4 regions of the Rhizobium sp. BK275 genome follow, and region 1 is predicted to be linked to each of the others. Evidence: predicted binding sites of a transcription regulator. Region 1 holds the regulator's gene; each other region holds the start of a gene.
The links. Region 1 encodes PhoB, which activates phosphate uptake and scavenging genes when phosphate is short. Its sites were predicted from a motif close to TGTCATNNANCTGTCAT; they were not measured.
Positions count from the first base shown of each region.

Region 2: a site for PhoB is predicted at 2,157-2,173, ahead of FHT82_RS06395 (DUF1045 domain-containing protein). Genes of this name have one in related genera too.
Region 3: a site for PhoB is predicted at 1,055-1,071, ahead of FHT82_RS19870 (DUF2794 domain-containing protein). Genes of this name have one in related genera too.
Region 4: a site for PhoB is predicted at 2,668-2,684, ahead of FHT82_RS07055 (TIGR03364 family FAD-dependent oxidoreductase). Genes of this name have one in related genera too.

Region 1 is NZ_JACHZL010000002.1:469,625-474,326, reverse strand. It holds gene FHT82_RS08220 (aspartate aminotransferase family protein) at 1-589, opposite strand, end outside; gene FHT82_RS08215 (GcrA family cell cycle regulator) at 1,014-1,544, shown strand; gene FHT82_RS08210 (pyrroline-5-carboxylate reductase) at 1,826-2,614, shown strand; gene phoB (phosphate regulon transcriptional regulator PhoB) at 2,742-3,425, opposite strand; gene phoU (phosphate signaling complex protein PhoU) at 3,652-4,365, opposite strand; gene pstB (phosphate ABC transporter ATP-binding protein PstB) at 4,410-4,702, opposite strand, start outside.
Region 2 is NZ_JACHZL010000002.1:109,030-113,731, reverse strand. It holds gene phnE (phosphonate ABC transporter, permease protein PhnE) at 1-772, shown strand, start outside; gene phnE (phosphonate ABC transporter, permease protein PhnE) at 780-2,126, shown strand; gene FHT82_RS06395 (DUF1045 domain-containing protein) at 2,264-2,959, shown strand; gene FHT82_RS06390 (alpha-D-ribose 1-methylphosphonate 5-triphosphate diphosphatase) at 2,973-4,112, shown strand; gene phnN (phosphonate metabolism protein/1,5-bisphosphokinase (PRPP-forming) PhnN) at 4,112-4,702, shown strand, end outside.
Region 3 is NZ_JACHZL010000006.1:181,748-186,449, reverse strand. It holds gene FHT82_RS19875 (thioredoxin family protein) at 80-820, shown strand; gene FHT82_RS19870 (DUF2794 domain-containing protein) at 1,094-1,495, shown strand; gene FHT82_RS19865 (GNAT family N-acetyltransferase) at 1,502-2,059, opposite strand; gene FHT82_RS19860 (Bax inhibitor-1/YccA family protein) at 2,171-2,899, opposite strand; gene FHT82_RS19855 (ABC transporter permease) at 3,078-4,702, opposite strand, start outside.
Region 4 is NZ_JACHZL010000002.1:236,497-241,198, reverse strand. It holds gene FHT82_RS07070 (ParA family protein) at 1-711, shown strand, start outside; gene FHT82_RS07065 (2'-5' RNA ligase family protein) at 973-1,494, shown strand; gene FHT82_RS07060 (succinylglutamate desuccinylase/aspartoacylase family protein) at 1,564-2,625, shown strand; gene FHT82_RS07055 (TIGR03364 family FAD-dependent oxidoreductase) at 2,729-3,859, shown strand; gene phnX (phosphonoacetaldehyde hydrolase) at 3,856-4,635, shown strand.

The sequences.
Region 1 (4,702 bases):
CTGACGTCGCCGGGCGGACACCGCCCTCGCCCTGCACGGGCTCGATGAGGATGGCGGCCGTGTTTTCAGTGATCGCGGCGCGGACAGCCTCGATATCGCCGAAGGGCACCTGGTCGAAACCGGGGGTCTTCGGGCCGAAACCTTCGAGATATTTCTCCTGGCCACCAGCGGCGATGGTCGCCAGCGTCCGGCCGTGGAAAGCGCCTTCGAAGGTAATGATATGGAAGCGCTCGGGATGGCCCTTGGAGAACTGGTATCGGCGCGCCGTCTTGATCGCGCATTCCAGAGCCTCGGCGCCGGAATTGGTGAAGAACACCTTGTCAGCGAAGGTGGCATCCGTCAGCCGCCTGGCAAGCTTCTCCTGGCCGGGGATCTCATAGACGTTCGAAAGGTGCCAGACCTTGTCAGCCTGATCCTTGAGCGCGGCCACGACATGCGGATTGCCATGCCCCACTGATGTGACGGCAACGCCTGCTCCGAAATCCAGATATCGCTCGCCGGTTTCGGTGATCAGCCAGACGCCTTCACCTCGCTCGAACCGCAACGGGGCACGAGAATAGGTGTCATAAAGCGGCGAGGCTTCAGCCATGGCGCGATCTCCTGATCAGGTTCCGGGGCACCGGACTCCGGCTAAGAAAACCAGGTCCGAAAAATTAAAAATGCCGCCTTTCGGCGGCCTGAACCACTATTTACTTTTCGCACTGCAATGTCAACAAAACTGAGGATTTAGCGCATGCGTCAAGCCCGTATTCGGCTTTACAGGTCTATCAACAGCTAATGTTGCAGAAATGACTCTCCCGGGAAGCAAGTTGGGGAAAACTACGAATTCGGATTCATCGGATTCCTGCGACTCTTGTCACAGAGTCAGGCTCACACTAGGTTAAAGTTCAATTACTAGACTGCATGCGGCGGAACTAGTCACCAAAATTGATCAGGCGTTTCTTGCTTCGGAGGCTTCCGGGGCAACGGTGAGGGATTCTGCCGTCACCAACGCGAAAGGCGGAGACAGGGCAATGAACTGGACAGACGAGCGTGTCGAGAAGCTCAAGAAGCTTTGGTCGGAAGGGCTGAGCGCCAGCCAGATCGCTGCGCAGCTTGGCGGCGTCAGTAGAAACGCTGTCATCGGCAAGGTTCACCGGCTCAGTCTTCCCGGCCGCGCCAAGGCCGGCGGCACGGCAACCGCTGCGCGTGCACCGAAGCGCAATACCTCGGCTCCCCGCGCCCCGAACTATGCGTCTCGCATCACCACCCGCACCGTTACCCGCCAGCAGGGCGCAACTGTCCTGAAGGAAGAGATCGAGATCGAAACGGTCGAGGAAATGGAATATGTGCCGGCCAAGAACGTGGTCGTGCCGATCTCCCGCCGCCTCGGCCTGACGGAACTGACGGAGCGCACCTGCAAGTGGCCGGTCGGCGATCCGATGAAGGACGACTTCTACTTCTGCGGCTGTGACTCCCCGGATTCATCGCCCTATTGCAACTATCATCAGCGCATGGCCTACCAGCCGGTGAGCGAGCGCCGCAAGGCAGTCCGGGTCGGCTGATCTGCGATTTTCCAACAGACGCAACGTACCGTCACCCCTCCTCGCCGATGCGCGGAGGGGTAATTTTTTTCTGGGATAGCAGGGCTGGAAAACGGCTCGTGGCCACGACTATCTGCCGGAGACTGATCCTTGCCGACCGTTCACCATGCAGCCAACGCCATCAAGGCGTTTCAGCCCTCAACAGGCATGGAAGGCGGTCATGGCGCTGTAACGCAATTTTCTGATACAGATGCGGTATTCTCGTCGAGCAGCGCGGCGAAAACAGTCGCTTAGGGGTGCCAATGGAGATCGATCCAAAGCAGATGACAATGGGGTTCGTCGGGACGGGCACGATTACCGAGGCCGTCGTCACCGGATTGGGCAAGACAGCGTTTCGCGACACACCGATCGTGCTGTCACCGCGCAGCGCAGGCGTCGCCGCCCGCCTTGCGGCGGCAAACCGGAATGTAACGATCGCTGTGGGCAACCAGGATGTTCTCGACCGCTCCGATCTCGTATTTTTGGCAGTGAGGCCGCAAATTGCCGAGGAGGTCATCCGCTCGCTCCGATTTCGGCCGGGCCACCATGTCATCAGCTTTGTCGCGGCCACGCCCATGGATCAATTGCTGGCGTGGATCGATCAGCCGGTTCGCCTGAGCCTGGCAATTCCACTTCCGTTCGTCGCAGATCTCCAGGGGGCGACCGCGATCTACCCGCCCGACGAGGTTTCCCACACCCTCTTTTCGGCGCTCGGAACGGCGATCCAGGTTGAAGACAAGCAGGAGTTCGAACTTCTCGCGGTGGCGAGCTGCCTGATGGCCACCTATTTCGGCATCCTGGACGCGACGTCGACCTGGCTACAGAGCAAGGGGCTCTCGGGAACGGCTGGCGACGCCTACCTCCGTCAATTGTTTTCCGGCCTCGCCCATGCTGCCCGTTCAAAACCTGTCGCGAGTTTCGATGAACTCATCGACGAGCATTCGACCAAGGGCGGATTGAATGAACAGGTGCTCGAAGACTTTCGCGCGTTTGGCGGCGCGGCGGCTCTGCAAAAGGCTCTTGATCGAATTCTTGTGCGCATCCGTCTGTAGAAGGCAGATCCTCTCGAGGTTGGCTTTCGGCGCCTGGTGTCGGCTTTCACAAGAAGCTGGGGGTGCCGAATAGACAAACGGGCCGCCCGGCAAGCGAGCGACCCGTCTGGACCTCCGATCACTCGGATCAGGCTTCCATGGAATATCCCGCGCCACGAACGGTGCGGATGACATCCTGCATGTTGGAGAAGTTCAGCGCCTTGCGCAGGCGGCCGACATGGACGTCGACCGTGCGCTCGTCCACATAGATATCGTGGCCCCAGACGCCATCCAGAAGCTGCGAGCGGGAGAAGACCCTGCCCGGCGACGACATCAGGAATTCGAGCAGGCGGAATTCGGTCGGGCCGAGGCGGACTTCGCGGCTCTTGCGATGAACGCGATGGGTTTCGCGATCGAGCTCGATATCCCCGCACTTCAGAACGCTGGAAAGAACCTCCGGACGAGCACGACGCAGCATCGCCTTGACGCGGGCAACGAGTTCCGGCGTGGAGAAGGGCTTGACGACATAGTCGTCCGCGCCAGTCGAGAGACCGCGAACGCGTTCGCTCTCTTCGCCGCGCGCCGTCAGCATGATAATCGGCAGACGTTCGGTCTCCGGCCGCATGCGCAGCCGGCGGCAGAGCTCGATACCGGAAACACCCGGCAGCATCCAGTCAAGGATGAGCAGGTCCGGCGTGCGCTCCTGAAGCCGGATTTCGGCCTCGTCGCCACGAAGGATCGTATCCACCTCGAAACCTTCCGCTTCGAGGTTGTAGCGGAGAAGCACGCTCAGCGCCTCTTCATCTTCAACAACTGCAACTCTTGGGATCATGCGTGTCAGTCTCCTAATGCATGATCCTTAAACCGGGGGTGATTTAAGCAAGGGATCATGCAGGAACTCGGAATTGGCTGCACTTAAAGCGTGTCGCGATCATTCGGATTCGCTGCCGCGCTTTAAGCTTTTTTCGCATGTCGTTATCGCAAAACCGCTGCACACTTTTGCGCGACATGCTTTGGCGCGCCCCGCATGGGACGCGCATGCAATCGGCGGATCAGGATTACTCCGTTACCGCACCGACGGTATTGGAGCTGTCGTCCTTCGGACGCTCGCCCTCCGGCTGGGCGCCGGTCGCCATGTAGTAGATCGTCTCGGCGATGTTGGTCGCATGGTCGCCGATGCGTTCGATGTTCTTGGCGCAGAAGAGAAGATGCGTGCAGCTCGTGATGTTGCGCGGATCTTCCATCATGTAGGTCAGGAGTTCGCGGAACAGCGAGGTGTACATCGCGTCGATCTCGTCGTCGCGTTCGCGGATGGACTTGGCCTTGTCAGCGGACCGCGTCGTGTAGACGTCGAGCACTTCCTTGAGCTGGACGAGCGCCAGTTCGGAGAGATGCTCGAGACCGCGGGCGAGCTTGCGCGGAACGCCGGTGCTTTGGACGGCGATGACGCGCTTTGCGGTGTTCTTGCCGAGGTCGCCGACGCGCTCGAGGTCGGCGGCGATGCGGATCGAACCCATGATCTCGCGAAGGTCGGAGGCCATCGGCTGGCGACGGGCGATCGTGACGATCGCCTTGTCGTTGATCTCACGCTCGGCGTGATCAAGGATCACGTCGTCGGAAATGACCTTCTGAGCCAAGGCGGTATCGCCGTTGACCAGGGCGCGAACGGCCTCGCCGACCATCTGTTCGGCAAGGCCCCCCATCTCGGAAATGCGCCGGGACAGGAATTTCAGATCGTCGTCATAGGCGGAAAAAATATGTGTCGATGCCATGGGGCGTTGTCCTCGAAAATCGGGAAGGCTTCACATCGCCAAAATCAGCCGAACCGGCCCATGATATAGTCCTGGGTGCGCGGATCGTCCGGATTGGTGAACATCTTGTCGGTATCGTTTTCCTCGACCAGGTTGCCGAGGTGGAACATGGCCGTACGCTGCGATACGCGGGCGGCCTGCTGCATGGAATGCGTCACGATGACGATGGTGTAGTTTTCACGCAGCTCGTGGATCAGCTCTTCGACCTTTGCAGTCGCGATCGGGTCGAGCGCCGAGCAGGGCTCGTCCATCAGGATGACCTCCGGGCTGACGGCGACAGCGCGTGCGATACACAGAC
Region 2 (4,702 bases), 360 kb from region 1:
TTTGTTCGACTTCCTGAGCTGGCTTATCCCGAAAGACTGGACCGATGTCTGGCGCGCGCTTTTCGATATAGCGAGCCCGAACGACAAGGGCGGCGAAGAATTCAACTTCGCCAATGGCCGCGTCTATGTCTGGGGCAGCTTCTACATACCCGAATATTTCGAGCTGATGATCATCACGATCAATATCGCGCTCGTTTCGACCATCATCGCCTTCATCTTCGCCGTTCCGCTCAGCTTCTTTGCGGCGCGCAATCTGACGAAGAACTGGCCGCTGCGCATCTTTACCAAGCGCATCATGGAATTCCTGCGCGCCTTCCCGGAGATCGTCATCGCCGGCCTGTTTTCGGCGATCCTCTCGATCGGACCGGTGGCGGCCATCATCGCCATCACGCTTCATACGATCGGCGCACTCGGCAAGCTCTTCTATGAAGTCGCCGAAAACATCGACATGAAACCAGACGAAGGCATGCGCGCCGTCGGCGCCAACTGGCTGGAGCGTGTCCGTTTCGCCGCTCTGCCGCAGGTCATGCCGAACTATGCGTCCTATGCGCTGCTGCGCCTTGAGATCAACGTGCGCGCATCGACCATCATCGGCGCCGTCGGCGGCGGCGGTATCGGTGAAGAGCTCAAGCTTTCCATTTCCCGCGGCTTCGGGGCGAAGACCATGGCACTCGTCCTGCTGCTCTTCGTGACGATCGTCGCGGTCGACCAGTTCTCCGCCTGGCTGCGCCGCCGCCTCGTCGGCGAACACGCCTTCCTCCTGCAACATTGAGGCTGCCATGACGGTCATCGACGCAAACCGCATGCATGAGATCGAAACGCGCTATCCGGAATATTTCCACCGGTCCTTCCGTCAGCGTTTCGGCGGTCTCCTCATTGTGCTCGCCACGATTCTCTACGGCATCTATGCCGTCTGGTTCTTCGATCTGCCGAAGCTCATCGCCGAAGCCCACTGGGAGCGTTTCGGCATCTATATGAGCCAGTGGATCAGCTATGACGTGCAGCCGGAATTCCGTATCCAAGACGATGGCACGATCCAGACGCGCTACCCGCGCTTCTCACCGCTTGGCGACGATCCGCATCCGGATTGGCTGAAAACCAATGCAGATGGCAGCATCACGGTCCTCGTCAGCGGCAGCGGTCGCACGGTGACGGTCAGCAAGAGCCAGACGACGATCGTTGCCCATGGCATCACGGTGCCGGTCGATGTCAGCAGCGGCGCGCCGAAGGTCGTCGGTCCGATTCCAGGCTGGATGACGGTCTATGACGACAACGTGCTCGCCAACCTTGGTTTTGCAGGAGATGTCAGCATTTCCGTCGACCGCGTGAAGGTACGCAAGCGATTTATCGGCTGGGCGAATTTCGTCTTCGATACGCAGTCGCCCTTCTTCGACAAGCCGGCAAGCGAGGTCATCAGCCTCATAGTCTCCGGCCCGCGCATCCATCCCGATCAGTCGAACCTGTCGCTCGCTTTCGACAATATCTGGAACAACAGCGAATGGCAGCATGGCGATGTCTGGACCAAGCTGTTCCAGACGATCGTGATGGCCTTCCTCGGCACGCTGCTCGGCTCGCTTGCGGCCTTCCCGCTCGCCTTCATGGCAGCGCGCAACATCACGCCGAACAGGTTCCTCAATCAGGCGCTGAAACGTTTCTTCGACTTCCTGCGGTCGGTCGACATGCTGATCTGGGCGCTTTTCCTGACGCGCGCTTTCGGTCCTGGCCCGCTTGCCGGTTCCGGCGCCATCTTCCTCACGGAGACCGGCACGCTCGGCAAGCTTTACTCGGAAGGCCTCGAAAACATCGACAACAAGCCGCGCGAAGGCGTGAAGTCGACGGGCGCCTCGACCGTGCTGGTGCATCGCTACGGCATCATGCCGCAGATCGTCCCTGTTATCGTCAGCCAGACGCTCTATCAGTGGGAATCGAACGTACGCGGCGCGACGATCATCGGCGCCGTCGGTGCCGGCGGGATCGGCCTCAAGCTCTGGGAAGCCATGCGCACCAATTCCAACTGGGAAAACGTCGCCTACATGGTCATCCTGATCCTGATCGTCGTCTTCCTGTTCGATACCGCATCGAATGCGCTGCGCCATCGCCTGATGGGCACCAAGGCCGGTCACTAAACCGAAGTAAAGATGATGACGGGCTGCCGTCATCATCATTCTGTCATGGAAATCTTTTAGCCGGAGCATGCTTGCGGTTCGCAGCCAAATCACTGCACATTGCGCTCCCCGTTCGGACGATCTCCAGGATAAAAGCCTTGCGCTACGCTCTCTATTTTTCGCCGTCCAAGGATGATCCCCTGACGGATGCCGCCTCCGTCTGGCTCGGCCGCAATGCCTTTACCGGCGAGACCTATCCTGCGCCCGGCCACGAGACGCTGTCAGCCAGCGAGCAATTCGAACTGACGGCCGATCCACGCCGGTACGGGTTTCATGCGACGATCAAGGCGCCCTTCGCGCTCGCCTCCTCCGTCACCGAAAAGGACCTGATGGCGGTCGCCGAAGATTTCGCCGCCAAGACGCCGGCCTTTGAAATTCCGGAACTTGTGCTCGGCCAGCTCGGTCGCTTTTTCGCGCTCGTGCCGGGCTCGCTGCATGAGCCGCTTCAGGATTTCGCGGCAAAGGTGGTAAAGTCTTTCGAGCCATTCCGGGCAGCACTCTCCGAGGCCGATATTATCAGGCGCAAACCGGAAAGGCTCTCTGAGAGCCAGCGCAATAATCTCATGCGCTGGGGCTATCCATATGTCATGGATGACTTCGGCTTCCATATGACGCTGACCGGCCAGGTGCCGGAAGAGCGGGCGGGAGTGATGAAGGCGATCCTGACGGAGCGTTTCGCAGGTTTCACTGGTAGGCCGCTTCATATTTCCGGCATTGCCATCTTTAGCGAGGAAGCGCGCGGCGCGCCTTTCAAAGTCCACACATGGCTGCCTCTCACTGGCGCCAGAAGCTGAAAGATTTTCTGACATGAGCAAAGAGACCGTTCTTTCAAATGCCCGCATCGTTCTCGAGGACGATATTCTTTCGGGCTCAATCCTGATCCGTGACGGCAAGATCGCCGACATTTCGGAAGGCAGGTCGGTAGCCGGCGAGGATTTCGAGGGCGACTACATCATTCCCGGCCTCGTCGAGCTGCACACGGACCATCTGGAAGGCCACTATTCGCCGCGTCCGGGCATCCGCTGGAACAAGACGGCGGCCATACAGGCCCATGACGCGCAGATTGTCACCTCGGGTATCACCACGGTCTTCGACTGCCTGCGCATGGGTGCTGACGAAGATGGCGGTTTCGAGCATGGCGAGATGCGCGAGATGGCCGACGCCATCCAGTCGGCCGAGAAGGAAGGGCGCCTGCGCGCCGAGCATCTCATCCATCTCCGTTGCGAGGTTTCGGCCGACAACGTGCTGCAGCACTTCGCCGATTTCGAGAACGATCCCTATGTCCGGCTCGTCTCGCTGATGGACCACGCGCCCGGCCAGCGCCAGTTCCAAACAATGGACCAGTACATCTTTTACTATCAGAAGAAGCGCGGTCTTTCCGACGAGGAATTTGCCCGTTTCTGCGCCAGACGCATCGCCGAGTCCGATCGCAATTCGACACCAAATCGCGACGCGATCTCCAAGGTCTGCGCCGAACGCGGCATCACCGTCGCAAGCCATGACGATGCCACATCTGCCCATGTCGATGAGGCGATCGAAAACGGCGTGCGCCTAGCCGAATTCCCGACCAGTATTGACGCAGCCCGGCTGTCGCATGAAAACGGCATGAGCGTTCTGATGGGCGCACCGAACATCGTGCGCGGCAAATCGCACTCCGGCAATATCGCCGCACGCGATCTGGCGCAGCTCGGCGTTCTCGACGTGCTTTCGTCCGATTATGTGCCGCTCAGCCTGCTGCATGCGCCCTTCATTCTTGCCGACGAGGTTGAGGGCATTACCTTGTCGAAGGCAATTGCAATGGTGACGGCAACGCCGGCGCGCACCGTCAGCCTCAACGATCGCGGCCGCATCGAAACCGGCCTGCGTGCCGATCTCGTCCGCGTTCACCGTTCGCATGGCGTGCCGGTGACGCGTTCCGTCTGGCGCGAAGGACGCCGTGTCGCATGATGATGTCACACGAGCCCCATCCGGGCGCCGGTGCCGAACGTGGCATCATGGTCGTCGTCGTCGGTCCGAGCGGTGCCGGCAAGGACACGCTGATGAACCTTGCCGCCCGGCATTTCGATCGCCGGGAGGACGTGCATTTTGCCCGCCGCGTCATCACTCGCGAAGGCGATGCCGGCGGGGAGGATCACCTCGCCGTTTCGGATGCGGGATTCGCATCGATGGAGCAGTCCGGTGCCTTTGCCGTGTGGTGGGAGGCGCATGGTCTCAAATACGCCATTCCGGCAGAAGTTTCCGTCTCGCTCGCCAGGGGCCACATTGTCGTTGCGAACGGTTCGCGTTCGGCGCTGCACCGTTTCCAGGCTGCCTTCCCGCGGCTGAAGGTCATCAATGTGACGGCCCGCCCGGAAGTGCTGGTCGGTCGCCTGGAAGCGCGCGGCCGCGAGACGCACGAGGACATCATGGCCCGCCTCGCCCGCGGCCCGCTGACGGTGCGCGGCGACTACGATGTCGTGGAACTCGACAACAGTGACTCGCTGGAAGAGGCCGAGCGCAAGATGATCGACATCCTGGATGGTTTCCTGAAGGAAATC
Region 3 (4,702 bases), on a different contig from region 1:
GGAAGGATTATTCGTACGTTCATATCTCAGAGCCGGCGGTTCAGGACTGTTGCCGGCGCTGAAAAAGAGGTGCTGGTGAATGTCCCCGCGTTTTCTGATCCCGCTGGTCGCCGGGCTTGCCTTTGCAGGTCCGCTCTTGGCCGAAGACGGCACGCCGAAAGGCGTCGTTGAGCTGTTCACGGCGCAGGGCTGTGCCTCCTGTCCGCCGGCCGATGCCGCATTCCGCAAGCTCGTCAGCCAGGGCAATGTCATCGCACTCGCCTATCATGTCGACTACTGGAATTATCTCGGCTGGGCCGACACGCTGAGCTCAAAGGAAAATACCGAGCGGCAGTATGGCTATGCTCGCATGATGGGCCGCAGCAACGTCTATACGCCGCAGGTGATCGTCAATGGCCGTGACCATCTTGCAGGTGCGGATCTCGCCGGCATCAACGGCAAGATAAACGGCTATGCCAACGAGGGTAAAGGCCTGACTATACCTGTCAGCGCGCGCATGAGCGGCGATGAGTTGGAGATCAAGCTCGGCGCCGGACAGGGCAAGGCCAATGTCGTGATCGTCTATTTCGAGAAGGAAAAAACGATCGATGTCGAGAAGGGCGAAAACAGCGGCAAGAAGATTTCTTACCTCCACAGCGTGACCGATGTGGAGACCGTCGGCATGTGGGATGGCAAGGCCACGACGCTCACCCTGCCGGCGAGCGTGATGGAAAAACCTGATCTGGAGGGGTCGGCGATTCTCTTGCAGTCTGCGACAGCTAACGGCGATCCGGGAGCAATCCTCGGCGCGGCCGTCGTCATGGCTGGAAAAAATATCTAAGAATTTCATCTGCTTGCAGATGAATGTCAGGCGGCCCGGCCAAGCGTATTCGGGGCTGGGGTTAAGGTCGATACGCTCCGCCGGGCCCTTTGGCGCGCTGGCGCCAAACTGGAACCTATAGTTCTCTTGGAAATGAGGCGCTGTTTTGACTGAAATGCGGCACGGCGGAGAAAGCCGGTTTCGTCCCCAGTGTGGCAGTCCGTGGCCTTGCATTTTGCCGCGGCTCGGGCAAACTGTCACTCTCCTGTCACACGTGGAGGTCTTGGGATTCTGATGACAGATACGCCGGATTTGCGACACGGCGAAAGCCGCTCCGTCGACAATAACTCTTCAACCGTCGTTGATCTCAGGGAATACAGACAAAACAAGGAGCCGATGCCGGTGACGTTTCACCGGCGAGAACTCGACCAGATCTTGTGGATCTACGGTCGAATGGTGGGCGAGGGCGAGTGGAAAGACTATGCCATCGACCACACCAAGGAGAAGGCAGTCTTCTCCGTCTTCAAGCGCTCAGGCGAAATGCCTCTCTTCCGAATCGAGAAGAACCCGAAGCTTGCCGCAAAGCAGGGCGCTTTTTCCGTCGTGAATTTCAGCGGCATGATCCTGAAGCGCGGTCACGAGCTCGGACCGGTGCTGAAGGTCTTCGACAAGTCGTTGAAGCTCGTCGATAAGTAGACAAGCTCATCCCTTGAACAGCGTACCGGGATAGGCCTCGGGATCGGGATGGGTTTCCGTCCCTTCGCCGAGCTCCCGTTGCATCAGCATCGTGTCCAGCCAGCGGCCATGCTTGTAGCCAGCACCCTTCATCAGGCCGATCACTTCGAAACCGAGCGAGCGGTGAAGCGCGATCGAAGCCGGGCTCGCGCCGCCGATGACTGCGGTCATCTGTCGGAAGCCAGACACAGTGCAGCGGAAGATCAGCTCTGCGAGCAGCAGCTTGCCGATGCCCTTTCCGCGCGCCTCCGTGCTGAGATAAATCGAATCCTCGACCAGCCAGCGATAGGCTGGCCGCGTGCGGAAGGCGGAGGCATAGGCATAGCCAAGCAGGGTTCCGTCTTCGCCCGTGGCAGCAATGTACGGATAGCTCTGCTCGCGGATGGCGGAGAAGCGGGCTGCGATTTCTGCCTGCGTCGGCGGTACGATCTCGTAGCTGGACGTACCGTTCAGCACGGACTCGCGGTAGATTTCAGTAATGGCGGGAAAATCGGAAGGAAGAGCGTCGCGTAGAATAGGGGGCATTTCGGATCGATCGGCACGGTTGAAGGAAGGCTCCTGTTGAAGCACTCCGGTCAGCCGCTCGCAACAAAAAAGGCGGCCGAAGCCGCCTTTTCCGTTTTCAGTGTGAGCCGTTTATTTCCGGTTGCCCATGAACTGCAGCAGGAACATGAAGAGGTTGATGAAGTCGAGGTAGAGCGTCAGCGCGCCCATGATGGCCTTGCGGCCAGCGACGTCATAACCGTCTGCTTCAAAATACATTTCCTTGATCCGCTGGGTATCGTAGGCGGTGAGGCCTGCGAAGATCAGCACGCCGATCGCGGAGATCGCGAACTGCACGGCGGACGAAGCCAGGAAGATGTTGACTATCGAAGCGATGATCAGGCCGAAGAGACCCATGATCAGGAACGAACCCATTGCCGACAGGTCGCGCTTTGTCGTGTAGCCGTAAAGCGACAGCGCACCGAAGGAGGCGGCCGTCACGAAGAAGGTTTGTACGATGCTCTGGCCCGTATAGATTATGAAGATCGACGAGAGGGACAGCCCAACCAGTGCGGAATAGATCCAGAAGGTGGTCTGCGCTGCAGCCACGCTCATCCGGTTGATACGGAAGCTCAGGAAGAACACGGCAGCAAGCGGTGCAAGGATCACAACCCACCGAAGCGGGCTCGCATAAATCGCCTGACCGAATGCGGTTAGCTCACCATTGGCGAAAGCGAACTGGAATGACAGATAGGCGGCCACACCGGTGATCGCCAAACCCAGCGCCATCAGGTTGTAGACCTTGAGCATATAAGCGCGGAGGCCTTGATCAATCACTTCGCCGGTTTGTGCACGGCTTTGGTAGTTACGAAGATCAGCCATAGTTTCCTCTTACAAGCTCCGATGGAAATACGGTGTCGGGTTCACGACCCGGGCGCCGCTGCGGAGCTTCAGCATGCCTGCTGACAATATGAGGCTTTCGACCTTTTCAGACAAGGCCTTTACAATCAGCCGTTCGGTTAAATCGCCGTAAGGTGAAGGGATTTGAGTATCCAACCTGCTACAGCTCGCGCAAAACGGGTGCTGCCTTCTGTCCGAGGATGCGCCAGGTGCCGATCAGGCCGATGCCGACGGTCAGGACGAGCGCCGTGACGAGGGTAAGGCCGGCAACATCGGGCATGAAGCTGGAGGGCAGGCGCATGATGCGGCTGACGATGAACCAGGCTGCCACGCCGCCGGCAAAGAGTGCGAAGATGGCGGTGGCGAGGCCGAGGATCAGATATTCGTAGCTGAAGGCACGGATCAGCATGGTTCTCGTCGCACCAAGCGTTTTCAACACCACCGCATCATGCGTTCGCGCGCGATTGCCGGCGGCAAGTGCACCAGCCAGCACGAGGACGGAAGCGATGAGGGCGACGGAAGCTGCAGCGCGGATCGCGGTTGCAAGCTCGCCGATCAGTTGATTGACGATATCGATCGCATCCTTGACGCGTACGCTCGTAATCGTCGGATAAGCATTGGTCACCGACTTCAGGATTGCGGCGTCTTCAGTCTCGGTCGATGCGGGATCGGTCAGTGTCGCAAGCCAAGCATGCGGCGCGCCGCGGAAGGTATTCGGCGAGAAGACCATGACGAAGTTGATCGACAGCGATTCCCACTCGACCCGCCGGAGATTGGCGATCTTGGCGCTGATGTTGCGGCCAAGCACGTTGACGGTGACGGTGTCGCCGATCTTGAGGCCGAGCTCATGGGCCTCTTCCGCCGAGAAGGAGACGAGCGGCTCGCCGCTATAATTCTTTCCCCACCATTGCCCTTCGACGAGTGCCGAATTCTCCGGCAGGCTTTCCTCGTAGGTAATGCCGCGGTCGCCATTCAGCACCCAGCGGCCCGCCGCCGGAACATTCATCTTGGTCACGTCCTGACCGTTGAAGGCAATGATGCGGCCGCGCAGCATCGGCACTTCCACCAGCTTGCCGTTCGGCGACTGGGCGTGGATCAGGTTGCGAAAGGCGTCGACCTCGGCGCTCTGGATGTCGACGAAAAAGAAATTCGGTGCACCTTCGTTCATGCGGCCGGTCAACTGCTGGCGCAGGTTGCCGTCGATCAGCGTCAGGGTCACCAGCAGTGCAAGGCCGAGGCCGAGCGAAAGGACGACGGAGGGTGTCAAAGCGCCCGGGCGATGGATATTGCCGATCGCCAGCCGGAGCGCCGGCGAGCTTACGCGCGGGCACCTGCGCGCCAGCCAGGCGATCAGAGCCGCGACGAGGCGCAGAATGACGAAGGCGAAGATGATGGCTCCGACGAAGACCACAGCAATGAAGCGGTCATAGGCGGTAAAGATGGCAAGGCCGGCCAATGCGGCCAAGAAGAGCACGGCCAGCAGCACATAGGGCCAGGAGGGCAGGCGGCGGGCTTCAAAGCCTTGCTCGCGGAAGAGCGCGGTTGCCGGAACCTCGCGTGCATGGCCGAGCGGCAGGATGGCGAAGGCGAGTGTCGTCAGTATGCCGAAGAGGGCCGCAAGCAACAGCGCGCCGGGATAGAGGGTCGGATCGGTAGAAACTGGCAGGAATTGGGCAAGGAACTGCGCGGCCAGCATTGGTGACAGCGCGCCAAGCACCAGGCCGATCACGACGCCGCCCGCCGCGATGATGGCGATCTGGAACAGATAGATCCACACCACGACGG
Region 4 (4,702 bases), 230 kb from region 1:
ATTACATTTGCGAATACGAAAGGGGGCGCCGGCAAGACGACGGTCGCTCTCGTTCTTGCCACAGAACTGGCTCGCCGTGGCCATCGCGTTTCCGTTCTGGATGCCGATCCGCAGCAATGGGCCAGCCGCTGGCACTGTCTGTCCGGTGAAGCAGCCGAATTCGCCGTGATCTCCAATGTCGCGGAAGATACGATCGAACAGCAGATCAAGGATCTCAAGAAGCGCGGCGGTTATATCATCGTCGACCTGCCGGCCGGCATGAGCCCGTTGATGGCGAAGGCCATCGGCTTTTCCGATCATGTGATGGTTCCGGTGCAGGGCTGCGCCATGGATGCCGTCGGCGGCGCGCAGGTGCTGGAGATCATGAAGCAGCTTGCTTCCCAGCACGATATCCGCATCCCGCATTCGGTCGTGCTGACCCGCATCAGCTCGATCATCACCACGCGTGCGCTCTTGGCCGTCAAGGGACTGCTAGCACAGCAGCAGGTGAACGTCATCGATACGGCACTGATCGAACGCGCCGCATACCGCGACATGTTCGTCTCCGGCGGCAGCCTCTATACGATGGATCCTGCCCGCGTCAGCAACCTCGACAAGGCACAGGGCAATGCTCGCATGCTGGCGGATGACATTCTTCGTCTCGTGCCGCCGAAGGCCGCGCGCGCCAAGTCTTCCAAGAAGGCAACTGACGTCGTCAAGAACGCTGCTTAAGACGTGCAGTCCCCCGTTCATTCGATGTTGCAAACGGCTGCCTTTCGGTAGCCGTTTGTGTTTCGAGCATAACGTTTGCGATAAATGTTCTTGTTTTGTTCTTTACAAAAAGATCAACTTCGGTAAGCTCCTCCTTGTACAACAAGGAGGCGGGCGATGCAGTCCGTAGTTCAAATGCCTCATTTTCCACTCGATCCGAATGGCTCAGGTCTCCGGAAGAAATCCAGTCCCGTTGGGGAACGTCACCACAGATTGTTCTTCATGCTTCGCCCGACCATCGAAGCGGCATCCGAAGCGCTGGAGATCGCTCAAGCCCGTCGCTACGCCCATTCGCTGACCGGACCTTCGCGGCCCCGCGAGCTGCTTCATGTCACGCTGAATGGCATCGGCGCTTACCGCAGGCTACCACAGGATATCGTGTTCGGCGCAGAACAGGTTGCCGCGACAGTGCGCGCCCGGCCGTTCGATCTCGTGCTCGATGAAGTCATGAGCTTCAGCCATCCAGGCGAACCGCAGGCCTTCGTCATCTCCAGCAGGCGGGAAAACGAGGCGCTGCAGGATCTTCGTCGCCAAATCCAGGAGGGCTTATACGAGGCTGGATTGCCCTATAACCTCGGTGGCCATCTGACGCCGCACATGACGCTCCTCTACGATCGCAAGACCGTTCTGCCTGAAAAGCTTAACCGGCCAGTGCAGTGGAATATTCGCGAATTCCTGCTGATCCATAGCATCTATGGAAAGAGCGAGCACAACGTCGTCGGCCGTTGGCCGCTGCTCGGCTGAGCCGCGCTTGCGCCTTGGATGGGGATTCGCATAAGACTTCCCACCCAATACGAAATGCGGAGCAAGACAGTGGACGTTTCAGAGATCATCATCCCCGGCGATACGCCCGGCATCGAATGGCGGCTGCCGGTCATGCGTTTCAAGGGAAATGATCCTGCCGCGCCCAAGGTCTATATCCAGGCCGCACTGCACGCGAACGAACTGCCGGGAACGGCGCTGGCGCATTTCCTCTGCGGTAAGCTGCGGCAGGCCGAAAGCGAAGGGCGGATCACCGGCGATATCGCGCTCGTGCCCCAGGCAAACCCGATCGGAGCGGCACAATCGCATTTCGGCGAACTGCAAGGCAGGTTCGATCTCGGTTCGAGGACCAACTTCAACCGCGACTTTCCGCTGATCTCCGTCCGTGACCGGCCAGAACTCATTGACGAGCTTGATAAATATCCGGCTGCCGATCGCCTGAAGCGGGAGCTGATCCATATGGCGCTCGGCGCCAATCTGGTGATCGACCTGCATTGCGACGATGAATCGCTGCAGTACGCCTATATCGACGAAGCCTTCTGGCCGGAAGCGGCAGATCTTGCGAGCGCGCTCGAAATGGAAGCGGTGCTGCTTTCGGATGGTGAGAGCTCAGCCTTCGAAGAAGCGGTCGGCTTCGCCTGGAAATATGAGGTGCCGGGCGAGCGCAAGGCGAGGCTTCCGGGCAAGCTCTCTGTGACGGTGGAACTGCGCGGCCGGCGCGATGTCTATCCTGGCATGGCCGACAAAGACGCCGAAGGTCTTCTGCAGTTCCTAATCGGGCGCGGTGTCGTCAGTGGCAAAGCGGCCGGAGATGCTTCCTTCTCCGGGCCGGCCGTGCCGCTCGACAATGTCGAGATCGTACGCGCGCCGCAGGGCGGCACCGTGCTGTTTCACCGCAATATCGGCGAGCGCGTTTCGGAAGGAGAGCTTCTGGCCACGATCGTCACCCGCCCGGGCTTTGCCGAAGGCGATATCGATATCCGCGCGCCACAGGACGGGCTGCTGCTCACCCGCACGTCCGATCGGCTCGTACGCCGGCGTGGCGACTTGATGAAGATCGCGGCCGACCAACCGAGCAAGGCAACGCGAAAGGCCGGTACGCTGGAAGACTGACCGGCGTTCTTTTCCACATGCGCATGTAAGGCCCCGCGCAACTGTCACACAGGCTTCAAGAAAATCCGCCAAGCCGTGGCAGACATGTTGCGAAGGAGCTTTCATGCCGCATTACGACATTGCGATCGTCGGCGCGGGTATTGTTGGGCTGGCGCATGCGCTGGCGGCGGCAAAGCGCGGCAAACGGGTCGTCGTTATTGACCGCGACGCACAGGCAAATGGCGCCTCGGTGCGCAATTTCGGCTTTGTGACGGTGACTGGCCAGCAGGCCGGCGACTGCTGGGACATGGCACGCCAGGCCCGTGATATCTGGGCCGAGATTGTCGACGATGCCGGCATCGACGTCCTGCAGCGCGGGCTGCTGCTTGCTGCGAGGCTCGACGAATCCGAGGCCGTGATCGATGCCTTCCTGCGCACAGAGATGGGCGAAGGCTGCGAAAGACTGACGCTCGACGAGGCGCGGCGGCTCGTGCCGGCACTGCGGCCGGAAGCGGGGCGTTTCACGCTCTACAGCCCGCATGAACTGCGCGTCGAATCCCGTACGGCCATTCCGCTGCTCGCCCGTTATCTCGAAGTCAAATATGACATCGAGTTCCGCCGCTCGACAGCAGTGAATGCTGTCGCGCCGCCGCGGATAGAAACGTCAACCGGCCTCATCGAGGCGGAGACGGTGGTCGTCTGCCCCGGCGACGATTTCAAGAGCCTGTTTGCGGACCGGATTGCGGCCTACAACGTCACGCGCTGCAAGCTGCAGATGATGCGTGTCGTGCCGGCTCAGCGGGTTTCGCTGAGCACTGCCGTCATGTCCGATCTCGGGCTTGGGCGTTATCTCGGCTATGCCGAATTGCCCGAAGCGACGGCCCTGAAGGCGCGGCTCGACCGGGAATTCAAGCCGGAGCGGGAAAACGGCATCCACCTGATCGTCACGCAATCGGAGGATGGCTCGCTGATCGTCGGCGACAGTCATCATTACTCCGAAACGCCCGATCCTTTCGGTCTCGAGCGGGTCGACCGGCTGACCCTCGACGAGATGGACGCCGTGCTCAATCTGCCGGGACGCTTCATCACCGAGCGCTGGATCGGCACCTATGCCTCCGCCCCGGACCGCTGGCGCTTCACGGACAAACCTTCCGACGCCTTACGCGTCGTCGTCATCACCGCGGGCTGCGGTGCTTCGACCGCCTTCGGCATCGGCGAGGAAACCATCGAGGATCTTTACGGGAGCGCAGCATGAGGCAATTCAAGGCAGTGATCTTCGACTGGGCCGGCACGATGATCGATTTCGGCTCTTTCGCACCGATGGGCGCCTTTGTGGGAACCTTCGGCAAATTCGGCGTCGAGGTGACGATCGCCGACGCCCGCAAGCCGATGGGGCTTCCGAAGCGGGCGCATATTGCCGCGATGCTGGCCGAGCCGCATATCGCTGCCCGCTGGCAGTCGGCACAAGGCGTGCTTCCGGACGAGGCGGCGATCGATAAGGTCTACGAGCTCTTCGTGCCGCTGAACGAAGCTGTCGTGGCCGACTATTGCACGCTGGTGCCGGGCGCGATCAAGACGATCGAATACCTGCGCGAGCGGCAGATGAAGATCGGCTCGACGACAGGCTATACACGCTCGATCATGGAGCGCGTGCTGCCGCTTGCCGCCGAACAGGGTTATGCGCCCGACAATCTGATCTGCGCCGACGATCTGCCGCTTGGCCGGCCGACGCCGATCGGTATGTATAAGTGCTTCCTCGACCTGATGGTCTATCCGGCCTCTGCCGTCCTGAAGGTCGATGACACTGAACCCGGCATTGCCGAGGGTGCTGCCGCAGGATGCGTAACCGTTGGCGTGACGCTCTCGGGCAACGAGGCGGGGCTGACACCTGAAGAGGCGGATGCGCTTTCGCAAGAGGCGCGTGCCGCGTTGCACAAACGGATCGGCGAGAAGCTGATTGCCGCCGGCGCCGACTACGTCATCGAGACCGTGGCCGACCTGCCAGCCCTTATGGAAGAGCTTGAGGGATAAAGGACTGACGGCGTTTGCAGCGCTCATCCAGCGTGGTATCTCCCTTAGGAATCAGGGAGATCGAACC